4 regions of the Massilia sp. KIM genome follow, and region 1 is predicted to be linked to each of the others. Evidence: predicted binding sites of a transcription regulator. Region 1 holds the regulator's gene; each other region holds the start of a gene.
The links. The regulator sigma-54, encoded in region 1, starts transcription at its own class of promoters, with help from an activator protein. The targets are predictions, from matches to a motif close to TGGCANGNAANCTGCTTT.
Positions count from the first base shown of each region.

Region 2: the regulator sigma-54 is predicted to act here: its motif matches at 1,375-1,392, upstream of B0920_RS15420 (VPLPA-CTERM sorting domain-containing protein).
Region 3: the regulator sigma-54 is predicted to act here: its motif matches at 1,630-1,647, upstream of B0920_RS26165 (EDSAP-1 family PEP-CTERM protein).
Region 4: the regulator sigma-54 is predicted to act here: its motif matches at 1,803-1,820, upstream of B0920_RS12930 (ANTAR domain-containing response regulator).

Region 1 covers NZ_MVAD01000003.1:203,478-206,680, forward strand. Annotated here, with positions in the region: gene hpf (ribosome hibernation-promoting factor, HPF/YfiA family) at 66-419, opposite strand; gene B0920_RS21170 (RNA polymerase factor sigma-54) at 478-1,953, opposite strand; gene lptB (LPS export ABC transporter ATP-binding protein) at 1,956-2,711, opposite strand; gene lptA (lipopolysaccharide transport periplasmic protein LptA) at 2,711-3,203, opposite strand, start outside.
Region 2 covers NZ_MVAD01000002.1:143,389-146,591, forward strand. Annotated here, with positions in the region: gene B0920_RS15415 (multidrug effflux MFS transporter) at 1-532, shown strand, start outside; gene B0920_RS15420 (VPLPA-CTERM sorting domain-containing protein) at 540-1,343, opposite strand; gene prsT (XrtA/PEP-CTERM system TPR-repeat protein PrsT) at 1,534-3,203, shown strand, end outside.
Region 3 covers NZ_MVAD01000004.1:398,126-401,328, forward strand. Annotated here, with positions in the region: gene B0920_RS24380 (HprK-related kinase A) at 1-415, shown strand, start outside; gene B0920_RS24385 (nucleotidyltransferase family protein) at 412-1,503, shown strand; gene B0920_RS26165 (EDSAP-1 family PEP-CTERM protein) at 1,724-2,722, shown strand; gene B0920_RS24395 (molybdopterin biosynthesis protein MoeY) at 2,936-3,203, shown strand, end outside.
Region 4 covers NZ_MVAD01000001.1:2,971,611-2,974,813, forward strand. Annotated here, with positions in the region: gene B0920_RS12925 (CmpA/NrtA family ABC transporter substrate-binding protein) at 1-1,117, opposite strand, end outside; gene B0920_RS12930 (ANTAR domain-containing response regulator) at 1,139-1,792, opposite strand; gene B0920_RS12935 (S9 family peptidase) at 2,408-3,203, shown strand, end outside.

The DNA.
Region 1 (3,203 bases):
TACAGAACACGGATGCAAAAAGGGCGTCCCCTCAGACGCCCTTGCTAGTGGTGCCCTGCGGCCGATCAGGCTGCAGCGACGTCGCCGTTTTCCGGCAGGCGCTTCAGCGCCATGTGGTCATGACTGCGGAGCATTTGCTTGTGCTTCAGAACCTGGCGATCCAGCTTATCCATCAGGGTATCGATCGCGGCGTACAAGTCTTGCGCGACACTGGCCACGTGCAGGGTTTTCCCCGATACCTGTAGGTTGATTTCCGCTTTTTGCCTTTTTTCTTTCTCAGTGAGATTGTCGACGCAGAGGAAGACATGGGTGTCGATCACTTGATCGAAATGCCGAATGATGCGCTCGAGCTTATTCTGAACGTATTCACGGATAGCGGGGGTCACTTCGAGATGGTGTCCACTGATTGTGAGGTTCATACACACTCCTTTGAAGATGTCGCGCCGCCCAGGCACAAGGCAGGAGTGGGCAGCGCTGTTACAAGGCTTTGCGGAGGCTGACGGGAGGGATCTTGAGCGCTTCACGGTATTTCGCGACCGTCCTGCGCGCAATGACCATGCCTTGTTCCCCGAGCATCTCCGCGATCTTGCTGTCGGATAATGGATTCTTAGGGTCTTCTGCTCCTGTCAATTGCGCGATGAGCGCGCGGATCGCCGTCGAAGAGGCTTCTCCCCCCGCCTCGGTGGCGACATGGCTTCCGAAGAAGTATTTCAACTCAAACATGCCGTGCGGGGTCAGCATGTACTTCTGCGTTGTGACACGGGAAATTGTGCTCTCGTGTAGACCTAGTGTATCAGCTATCTCACGTAAAACAAGGGGCCGCATGGCAACCGCACCGTGCGAAAAGAAATTCTTCTGGCGCTCGACGATGGCCTCTGCCACACGGAGGATGGTGTCGAAACGCTGGCGCATGTTCTTGATGAGCCACTTGGCTTCCTGCAGCTGGGCGTTCATGCCTTCGCACTTCCCCTGCTTCATGAGCGAGGCGTACAGGCTGTTCACGCGCAGGCGCGGCATCACGTCCGGATTGAGCAACACCGCCCAGCCGCTCTTGGCGCGCCGCACGATCACGTCCGGCACCACGTAGTCCGAGACGTTGGCCGCGAAGGCCGCGCCCGGATGCGGATTGCAGGCGCGCACCACGGCCTGCACCTCGCGCAGGTCCTCGTCGTCGCAGTCCAGCGCCTTCTTGAGCTTGCTGTATTCGCGCTGGGCGAACCAGCTCAGGTAGCCCTCGACGATCTTGAGGGCCAGGCGCCGCGTCACCAGGGGCACGCCGGGCATGCGGCGGATCTGCAGGGCCAGGCATTCGCCGGCGCTGCGCGCGCCCACGCCGATCGGGTCCAGGCTCTGCACCAGGGCCAGGGCGCAGCGCAGCTCGTCCATCTCGATCTCGAGTTCCTCCGGCAGGCGCGCGTGGATCTCGTCCAGCGGTTCTTCCAGGTAGCCGTTGTCGTCCAGGGCGTCGATCACCAGCTCGGCCAGCGCGCGGTCGCGCGCCGAGCAGCCGGTGGTGCGCACCTGTTCCATCAGGTGCTCGCGCAGGGTGACACTGCTGGCTTCCAGTTGCGGGCGGCCGTCCTCGTCGTCGCCGCCGCGTCCGCCGCCGCCTTCGCCCCAGTCGCCATCGTGCAGCTCGCGCTCGCCGCCCTCGGCGGCGCCGTCCGCGCCGTCGGCGTGCTCGGCCGGCGCGGCCTCGCCTTCCGCCGCGCCGGGCGTGGCGGCCGGCGCTTCGCCATTGGGCGGCGCGTTATTGATGGCGCCATCTGCCAGCAGGCGCACCGAGCGGTCGAGCGGATCGTCGAGGCGCTCCAGCATCGGATTATCGGACAGGATCTGCTCGATCTCCTGGTGCAGCTCGAGCGTGGACAACTGCAGCAGGCGGATCGACTGCTGCAGTTGCGGCGTCAGTGCAAGGTGCTGGGAAGTGCGTAGCTGCAGGGACTGTTTCATGTCTACATGCGGAAGTGTTCACCCAGGTAGACGCGGCGCACGGATTCATTGGCGATGATGTCGTCGGGCCGGCCCGAGGCCAGCACGGCGCCCTGGTTGATGATGTAGGCGCGGTCGCAGATGCCGAGCGTCTCGCGGACGTTGTGGTCGGTGATCAGGACACCGATCTTGCGCTCCTTCAGGAAGCGCACGATGCGCTGGATCTCGATCACGGCGATCGGATCGACGCCCGCGAAGGGCTCGTCCAGCAGCACGAAGCGGGGATTGGTGGCGAGCGCGCGCGCGATCTCGACGCGGCGCCGCTCGCCGCCCGACAGCGCCAGCGCCGGGCTCTCGCGCAGCTTCTCGATCTGCAGGTCGGCCAGCAGCGTGTCGAGGCGCTCGTTGATCTGCTCCTTGGTGAGCGGCTTGCCGTCCTGCTTCTGCAGCTCGAGCACGGCGCGGATGTTCTCCTCCACCGTCAGCTTGCGGAACACCGAGGCCTCCTGCGGCAGGTAGGACAAGCCCAGCACCGCGCGCCGGTGGATCGGCAGGCTCGAGATGTCGGTGCCGTTGATGTCGATGCTGCCGGCGTCCGAGGGCACCAGGCCGACGATCATGTAGAAGGAGGTGGTCTTGCCGGCGCCGTTCGGCCCCAGCAGCCCGACCACCTCGCCGCAGTCGACCTGCAGCGAGACGTCGCGCACCACCAGGCGCTTGCCGTAGGTTTTCTGCAGCCCCTTGACGATCAAGGTGCTGCCGCAGTCGCGGGCCTCCATCACTGCTTCCCTGCCGGGGCCGCGCCCTGCGTTGCGCCTTGTGCCGGGGCCGCGCGCTTGGGCGCCAGGATCAGGGTGCCGCGGCCGCCGCCGACCTTGCTCTCGCCGCTGGCGTCGTTGCGCACGGTGGCGACTTCCTTGCGGTTGTCGTAGGCGATGAAGGGCGCGGTGATCTCGTTGGTCACGCGCTGGCCTTCGAGCTCCTTGACGATCGCGTTCGAGAACAGCTTCACGACCTCGGTGCGCTCTTCGTATTCGATGCGCTGGGCCTGGCCGTCGACCCACAGGTCGGGGCCGCCGTCGCGCTTCTGGCGGAAGGTGGCGACCTTGCCCGGGTTCGCGGTCAGGGTCACGCTCATGTAGCCTTCCGGGGTTTCCTTCACCAGGGCGCGGTCGGACTTGAGCACCAGTGTGCCGCGGGTGACGACCACGTTGCCGGTCAGGATGCGGGTCTGGGTGACTTCGTCGACGTCGAGCGAGTCGAAGTTGATC
Region 2 (3,203 bases), on a different contig from region 1:
CATCGCCGCCGCGCCCGTGATGCTGCCCGAAAGCCTGGGCCTGGGTCCCTCGCAGTTCGCCTGGCTGTTCGTGCCGACCGTGAGCGGGATCTTCCTTGGCGCGCTGGCGGCCAACCGCCTGGCCGGCAAGATGGACTTCGCGCGCCAGATCCGCATGGGCTTCTTCTTCATGCTGGGCGCGGTGGTGTTCAACGTGAGCTTCCACCTGTTCCTGCCGCCTTCGCTGCCGTGGTCGGTGGCGCCGATGTTCTTCTTCACCTTCGGCAGCTCGATCATCGCGCCGGGCGCCACCCTGCTGGCGCTGGACCTGTTCCCGCACATCCGCGGCACCGTGGCCTCCTGCCAGTCCTTCGTGTCGACCCTGCTGGGCGCGATCGTGGCGGGCGTGGTCGCGCCGCTGCTCTCGCATTCGGTGCTGGCGCTGGCCCTGGGCCAGGCCGGGTTCGCGCTGCTGTCGCTGGCGTTCTGGGTGACCGCGCGGCGCTACCGCCGGCGGATGCTGAGGATGGGAAGGGACGCGGCGGGCCGCTGAGCAGGATTCAGCGCGGCGCCGCCGCCATGCGGCGGCGGACCAGCAGCATGCCGCCCAGGCCGGCGGCCAGCAGCGGCAGCGAGCCTGGCAGGGGCACGCCCTTGCCGAGCGAGGTCATGCCCTCGATCACGTCGTTCTGGCAGGTTTCGCCCCAGTGCATGGCCAGGGTCGAATAGTTCGCCAGGCCGCTGTTGGCGATGTTGATGCTGAAGGTCAGCGACTGGTCGGCCAGCACCTTCCAGGTTCCCACCAGGCCGGTGTTGCTCACCGTCGAGGAACTAGTCTTGACTCCCGTCGCCTGGCCCTCGCGGTAGGTGCAGTCCACCCCCAGCTTGCAGCTCATGAAGGATTCGGTGTTGCGGATGTTCTGCGCATTCGTAGCGCCGTTCAGCTCGTACAGCTTGAAGGTGCCGCCGGTGTTGCTGAAACGGTTGTCCAGGGCGAAGCCGTATTCCCACAGGGTGCCGTTGGAGGCATTGTCCTTGGCGTGGTGCACGTCGGTGCCGAAGGGATTCCATTTCTCCGCCAGGAACAGGTCGCCATACCCGATGCCGCCCGAGGCCATGTTGGGCGCGACGCCTGCGTGACCGGCGAAGTTGGTCGAGATCACGATGGTCAGCACGTCGCCGACCCGGGTGATGTTCGCGCCCTTGATGTCGTACACGCTGCCGCCGATCACGTCGCCCGAACCGTGGTCGTTGCCGCCCCAATAACCGTCGACGGCGGAATCGCTGATGTCTCCGGCGTGCGCAGCCTGGGCGGCGAGCAGCGACAGGGCGGCCAGGGCACTGGTGAGCAAGGGTTTCATCATGGTCGAGGTGTCAAGGAATGGTAGGCAGGGCGATGCATAAATCATGCCAATTGGAAATTTCTAGCAAAATCAAGCGCTTGCTTTTTTACCCGCAAAAACAACAGTGCCCGGTGTAAAAATTTCCGACGAGATTGACTGGCGTTAAAGCAACAAATCATAATCGATCATAAACACCTCGTCGAGAATAATGATGTCCGAACAGCAAGTAAAACGTCGCATCTGGTCCACACGGTGGATACTCGGCGGCGCCGTCCTCGTCGGTGGGGCGGCGCTGGGAAGCGCGCTTTACCTGCAGGCCCGGCAGGCGCCGGTGGCCGAACTGCGGCGCGACGCGACGCTGCGCCAGCAGCGCGGCGACTACGACGCGGCCATCATCCAGCTCAAGAACGCGATCGAGGCGCAGCGCGGCGACCCTGCGCTGCGCCTGCAACTGGCGCGGGTCTATCTCGACAGCGGCGATTCCGAGTTCGCCGAAAAGGAAGCGCGCGAGGCGATGCGTCTCGGCATTCCCTCCGCCGAAGCCAGGCCGGTGCTGCTCCAGTCCCTGCTGCTGCAGGCCCGCTACGACAAGGCCCTGGAAGAAAGCGAGGGCGTGGCCGCCGGCGGCGACCCCGTGCTGCGCACCGCGCGCGCCGACGCCCTGCGCGGCCTGGGCCGGCTGGACGAAGCGCGCCAGCTCTACGAAGCCGTGCTCGCCGAGGCGCCGGGCACGGTCTCCGCCATGGTCGGCCTCGGCCGGCTGGCCCTGCGCAGCGGCCGCGCCGACGAAGCGGCGACCCTGTGCGCGCGCGCCCTGGCGGCCCGGCCCGACGACGCCACGGCCCTGCTGTTCCAGGCCGACCTGCACCGCAGCGCCGGGCGCGGCGCGGACGCGATGCGCGTGTACGAGCGCATCCTGGCGCTCAACCCGGGTCACCGCTCCGCCCACATCCTCAAGGCCGACCTCGCGATCACGCTCGGCCAGTACGAGCAGGCGCGCAAGGACCTGGACGCGGCGCGCAGGCTGACCCCCAACAGCATCCTGCTGGCCTATACCGAGGCCCTGCTGAACTTCTCGCAGGGGCGCCACGAGCCGGCCCAGGAAGCCCTGCGGCGCCTGCTGCGGGTCGCGCCCGACCACATGCCCAGCGTGCTGCTGGCCGGCGCCCTGAGCCTGAACCTGAACGAGCCCTATCAGGCCGAGAACCACCTGCGCCATTACCTGAAGTACGACCCGGACAACCTCTATGCCCGCAAGATGCTGGCCGCCGCCCTGCTCAGGAGCGGCCAGACCAAGGAGGCGATGGCGGTGCTGGCGCCGCTGCTCGAAGCGGGCGGCAAGGACGTCCAGCTGATGGCGCTGGCGGCCGAGACCCACCTGCAGGCCCACAGCTTCGGCAAGGCGGTCGAACTGTTCCAGCAGGCCAGCGCGCTGGCGCCCGAGGTGGCGGAGCTGCGCGCTTCGCTGGGCTTGAGCAAGCTGGGCGCGGGAGAACTGGAGAGCGCGCTGGGCGACCTGCGCGCCGCCACGGAGCTGGATCGCGGCGCGGTCGACGCCGGCGTGGCCCTGGTGCGCACCGAGATGCGCCTGCAGCGCCTGGACCGCGCGCTGGCCGCGGCCGAGAGCCTGGCGGCGGCGCATCCGCGCAGCGCCGTGGTGACCGACCTGAAAGGCAGCGTGCACCTGGCCATGGGCGAGCAGGACAAGGCGCGCGACCATTTCGAGAAAGCGCTGGCGCTGCGCGCCGACTACTACCCGGCGGCCGCCCACCTGGGCGAGATGGCGCTGGCCAGGCAGGACTTCGGCGCCGCGCGCGCCCGCCTGACGGCTTTCCTGGACAAGAACAAGGACCACGTCGAAGCCCTGAGCGCGCTCGCCAC
Region 3 (3,203 bases), on a different contig from region 1:
CGATGGCCTGGTCCAGCCGGTGCCGCGACCGGTCAGCCTCAAGAACGCGTCGATCGGCGTGATCCGCGCCTTCGCTCCGCAAGCCGTGTTCAGCCCCGAAGTCAGGGACACCGCGAAGGGCACCATCGCCCACCTGAAGGCGCCGCGCGACAGCGTGCAGCGCGCCGAGGAAGCTGCCCGTCCGGGCTGGATCGTGTTCCCGCGCTACGTGGCCGGCGCGGCCGTGCAGATGGACACGCTCGCGCCGGCGCGCACCTTCACGCGGGTGGCGGAGAACAGCTTCAACTATGGCCTCCTTGGACGCGAGGGCTTCGAGGCCCTGGCCGGCCTGGTCGAGGCCGCGCCCGGTTTCGAGCTGAGCTACGGCCACCTGGACGAGGCGCTGGCGCTCTTCGATCGCATGGCGGCCGCATGAAGGCGCAGGCTTCGCCGCTGCTGCAGGTCCTGCGCGCGCCGGAATCCATGGCTGCGCTCGGGCTGGCCGACTGGGACCTGCTGTTGCGCCAGGCCGAGCGCGCGGAGATGAGCGCGACCGTTCTGGCCCTGGCCGAGGAGCACGGGCTGCTGGAGCGGCTTCCGGCCCCGGTGCGCGAACAGTTCGCCTGGCTGCCGCCACTGATGCGGCGCCACCGCCAGGGCTTGACGTGGGAGGTCGGCGAACTGGCGCGGCTGCTGGAGCCGCTGGGCGTTCCGCTGCTTTTGCTCAAGGGCGCCGCCTACGCGCTGGCCGACCTGCCGCCGGCGCGCGGCCGCCTGTTCTCCGACATCGACATCCTTGTTCCCCCTGAGCACCTGGGCGAGGTCGAGGCGGCCCTGATGCTGGAAGGCTGGGTCACCAGCAATCCCGACCCCTACGACCAGCGCTACTATCGCGAGTGGATGCACGAGCTGCCGCCGATGCAGCACGCCCGTCGCCAGACCGTGCTCGACGTGCACCACGCGATCCTGCCGCGTACCGCGGCCGCGCGGCCGGACTCGGCCAAGCTGTGGCGGGCTGCGCTGCCGGTGCCGGGCCAGCCGCGGCTGCGCACCCTCGCTCCGGTGGACATGGTGCTGCACAGCGCGGTCCACCTGTTCTACGAGGGCGAGTTCCACCATGGACTGCGCGGCCTGTACGACCTGCACCGCCTGTTTGCCCACTTCGGCGCCAGCGAGGATTTCTGGGATGCCTTGCCGCGCCGCGCGCGCGAGCTGGAGCTCGGACGCCCGCTGTTCTACGCCCTCCGCTACGGCAGGCGCTTGCTCGGCACGTCTGTGCCGCAGCGGGTGCTCGAGGCCATGGCGCCGGCCGCTCCCGCCGCCCCCCAGCTGGCCTTGATGGACGGCTTGTTCGAGCGCGCCCTGCGACCCCAGCACCCGAGCTGCGACGATTGGCTCAGCCCGATCGCCCGCTTTTTCCTCTACATCCGCGGCAACTGGCTGCGCATGCCGCCCTTGCTGCTGGCGCGGCACCTGACACGCAAGGCGTTTGTTTCCAAGAAGCAGCAGGTAGCTGGCGTCTGACCGCCGCCCTTGGCCGCCGCTCCCAGGCCTGGAAGCTGTCGATTTTTTTTACACCTGACCCGGCTTTGTCGCGATAGCCGGCGGCCGGAATTTACAAGTTGTTGAATAATAAAGTAAAAAATTTTCTGGCACGCTAGTTGCTTAATGATGATCGAGCGTCAACACAAAGCGAGCTCGACGAATATTACTGCTGATTGCAACGCACAACGAGGACTTACACATGAAAAACCTTAAACTGAAACTGGTCGCCGCAGCCTCGACCATGGTCATGCTTGGTGCTGCAGGCAGCGCTCAGGCAGGTTCGCACGCACTGGCTGCGATGAACATCCAGAACTTCAACATCGTCACGACCAACGTGAGCTTCTTCGCCTCGGTCGATACCTCCTCGACCAGCGCGATCCTGAACGGCGCCGGCGCAGGCCCGAACGGCGGCACCGGTATCTCGGACGCCAATATCGCCGTGGCCCCGGGTTCGAACCCGGTGCTCGGTAACAACGCCGCATTCACCGGCGGTACGATCACCCCGGTGGGCCGCGCCCTGCCAGCGACCAACTACTCCTATGCTGACGCGCTGATCGAACACGGCCCTGGTGGCGGCCTGCCGTTCAACGCCTACACCATCGCTGAAAGCCACCTGCGCGACGCAGGCTCGGCATCGGGTACCTCGACCAACTCCTCGGCGACCGGCTTTACGGCCAGCTTCACCGCTGGCCAAGGCGCGACCCTGGACTTCAGCTTCCTCGCCGACCCGCTGATCCGCACCTTCCTGCAGCCGACCACCGGCACCTTCGCACAAGGTACCCTGAGCGCCAGCCTGACCATCGCCTGCGCCTCGAGCGTTGGTTGCGGCACGCTGCCGGACGGCTCGACGATCATGGAAGGCGAGACCGTGTTCAGCTGGGCTCCGAACGGCCGTGCCGGCGGCGCCAACGGCGTGACCGGCCTGATCGGCGGCATGGAATACCTGGATGCCGAGAACCTGAACCAGTCGATCAGCCGCCTGACCGCCGGCGAATCGAACTATTCCGACCTCGCCACCCTGGGCGCCTTCCGCGCCATGACCGGCATCCTGAATGCAGGCTCCTACACCCTGACCCTGGCGATGACCTCGACCGACTCGACCCGCAAGGCCGTGCCGGAACCGGGCTCGCTCGCCCTGCTGGGCCTCGGCCTGGGTGGCCTGGGCCTGATGGGCCGTCGCCGCCAGCGCAAAGCCTGAGCTCTTCGGCGCTAGCAATCAAAGCAGTTCCGGCCTTGCCGGAACTGCTTTTTTTTATGGGCGGCAGGGCGCCCCCCGCCATGGGGGCTTTCGCTGTCCTGCATGCACAAAATGCTCTCCGGTCCCACTCACTGCGTTATCATGATCCTCGATTTACACAATGCAACTTGCAACGCTGTTGACCGCGTTGTTCGAGACAGTCGAGAGTAAACCATGAACACAAGTCAGATCGAGCAGATCCTGGACCTCGCGCGCTGGGCGCCGAGCGGCGACAACACCCAGGTCTGGCGCTTCGAGATCCTGGGCCCCGACCACTTGGTCGTGCATTGCTTCGATACCCGCGAGGATTGCGTGTACGACCTCGACGGCCATCCCAGCCAGATTTCCTACGGTGCGCTGCTCGAAACGATGTCGGTCGCGGCGACCAGGTTCGGCTTGCGTACCGAGGTCAAGCGCCTCGAGGGCGGCGCGCCGACCGAGG
Region 4 (3,203 bases), on a different contig from region 1:
CATCCCACACCTTCCCATCCATCAGCGTGGAACTGCGCAGTTCCCCCTGCGGCAGCGGCGTCCCGCTCAGTTCCGCCGCTTCGCGATACAGCTTCACCCGGTTGACCGAGCGCGCCACCGCCAGGTAGTCCAGGTCTTCCCGCAGCAGGCCCCAGCGCCGGTGCTGGGTCATGAACCACATCCCATCCGACAGCCAGGGAAAGCTCGCCTCGCCGTCCGCGTAGAAGCGCAGGCCGTTATGACCGCGCCAGCCGCCGCACTCGCTGTGGCGCCCGGCCAGGCAATAGGTCAGCACTTCGCGCGCCGCGTTGACGTAGGCCGGGCTGGCCAGCACCTCGGCCGCCGCCTCGCGGTTGGTGCGCGAGGCATCCAGCCAGCGCGCCGCTTCCAGCAGGGCCGCGACCATCGCGCGGCAGGTGTTCGGATGCTTGTCCGCGAACTCGGCGCGCGTGCCCAGCACCTTGCCCGGATGGTTGGGCCACACCTGCTCGCTCGACGCGGCCAGCACGCCGGCCCCATCGCGCACCGCGCGCTGGCCCCAGGGCTCGCCCGCGCAGAAGCCGTCCATGTGCCCTGCCGCGAGACTGGCCGCCATCTGCCCCGGCGGCACCGTCACCAGCTGGCAGTCGATCCCGGGATCGATGCCGGCCGCCGCCAGCCAGTAATACAGGAACATCGCGTGGTTCCCGGTCGGGAAGGTGTGCGCCAGGGTCAGGCGGCGCCGCTCCGCGTGCAGCAGGCGCGCCAGCTGGGCCGGCTCGTGGGCGTAGTTCGCCAGCCGCCGCGACAGCGTGATGTTCTGCCCGTTCTGGTTCAGGTTCATGAGCGCCGCCATCGAGCGCTGCTGGGTGCCGATGCCGGTCTGGACTCCGTATAGCAGGCCATACAGCACCTGGCCCGCGTCCAGCTCCCCTCCCAGCAGGCGGTCGCGCATGCCGGTCCAGGACAGCTCGCGGCTGAGCGCGAACTTGACGCCGTACTTCTCGTCCAGCCCGAGCACCGAGGCCATCACCACCGGCGCGCAGTCCGCCAGCGGCATGAAGCCGATGCGAACGGTGTCGATCTCGGGTTGGTCCGATCCGGCGGCCCATGCGCCGCCTCCTGCCAGGTCTGCCATAACTCTCCTTTGCCCGCGGCCTCAGCCGAGCAGGTCTTCGACGTCGAGGATGCGCTGGGCGATCTCGGCCAGCTTCATGTTCTTGTTCATGGCCAGGGTACGCAGGCGCTGGTAGGCCTGTTCCTCGGTCAGCTTGTAGCGCGTCATGAGCAGGCCCTTGGCGCGGTCGACGACCTTGCGCTCGGCCAGCTTCTGGCGCGTGTCGGACAGCTCTTCCAGCAGCTTCTGCTCGCGCCGGAAGCGCGCCAGCGCCACGTCCAGCACCGGCTTCACGCGCTCCGGCTGCAGGCCCGCCACGATATAGGCCGAGACCCCGGCCGCCATCGCCGCGTCCATGCTGGCCGGGGCGTCGTCCTCGGTGAACAGGACGATGGGGCGGCGCTCGTCGCGGGTGGCGATCACGATGTGTTCGAGGACGTCGCGCGCGTCGGATTCGCTGTCGGCGATGATCAGGTCGGGCTGCAATTGGGCGATGCGCTCGGGCAGGAAGACGTCCGCCGGCAGCGAGGCGACCAGGTCGTAGCCCGACTCGAGCAGCCCAATGCGCAGCGCGGCGCTGCGCCGGGCCTGGGCGGCCAGGGCTTCGTCGGGGTCGGCGCCCGCGACCGTGGCGGGCAGCACGACGACGATGCGCAGGTGCGGCAAATGGGGTGAAGCACTGTCTGGCGATTTCATGCCAGCAGGTCATGCAAGATTCGCACCACCCACCAAAAGACACAGTTCCCTTCGCCCTTCTTATTCACGCCGGCTCGGGCGAGACATTCGCGCAACAAATAACTGCCGTGGAGCAACATCGACAACTATTCACCGTTCGTATCGATGGAATCACGAATCTAAAGTTTTCTTATGACGAAATTCTTCCTATACTGCAACGCAACATCGCAGCATTTACCGGAGAAACCCATGACCGCCACCACCAACTTCATCGCCGCCGCCCTCGCCGCCATCCGCGCTTTCTCGCAAGAGCTCTACGCCGCCCACGGCGGCTGGGCGCCTTCGGTGCGGGGTTGATCATGAGCCTGCTCGAATACGTCCCCATCGCCTTCGCCGTGCTGGTGATCGTCGGCCGCGTCGCCATGTTCCTGCCGCGTCCGCCGAAAGGCCCCTACACCGCGATCTGATCGCCGCCCGCGGCATTGCGCCGCAACATGGCTTTCCTCCCGAGCGCCGCCCATGCAGCCGCATGCGCGGCGCTACGTCTTTACGACAAAAATCCCGCCTGTATTGACGCATCGCAAAGAGTCGCCTGAGCTAGAATGCAGTTCGAATTTTCTGGCAAGAAAGCAAACCATGACGATGCGACCACCCGTATTCTTACTCGCTGCGCTGCTGGCGCTGCCGGCTGCGGCCTCCACCCCCATCACCCTCGACCAGGCCATGGCCCACCCGGACTGGATCGGCAACCCGGTCGAAGCGGCCTGGTGGAGCTGGGACGGCAAGCAGGTGTACTACAAGCAGAAGCGCACCGGCTCGCCGATCCGCGACACCTTCCAGGCCCTGCCCCAGCCGCGCCGCGTGGCGGACCCCGAGCTGGGCAAGCTCGACAGCCCGGACCTGATCTATAGCCGCGACCATAGCCGCATGCTGGTGCTGCGCAATAACGACCTGTTCGAGCGCGACCTGAAGAGCGGCGCCCTGGTGCAGATCACCCGCGGCGCCAGCAAGCTGGAAGCGGTGCAGTACACCGCCGACGAGCGCGGCGTGCACTACCGGGTCGGCAGCGACTGGTATCTGTGGGACCGCGCCAGCAAGGTGGTCGGCCCGGCCGCCCTGCCGCGCGCCGCCAAGGACCCGGCCGCGCCGGACGACGACAGCCTGCGCGCCATGCAACTGCGCCTGATGGCCACGCTCAAGCGCCAGAAGGACGAGCGCGACGCCCTGCGCGATCGCACCGACGAGCTGCGTCGCATCGACCCGAGCATGGCGCCGGCGCCGGTCTACCTGGGCGATAAGGTCGTGATCGAGGACAGCGGGCTGTCGCCGGACGGCCGCTGGCTGATCGTCGCCACCGCGCCCAAGGGCGCCGACAAGGGCCGCGTGGGCAAGATGCCGCGCTACGTGACCGAGTCGGGCTACGAGGAATTCG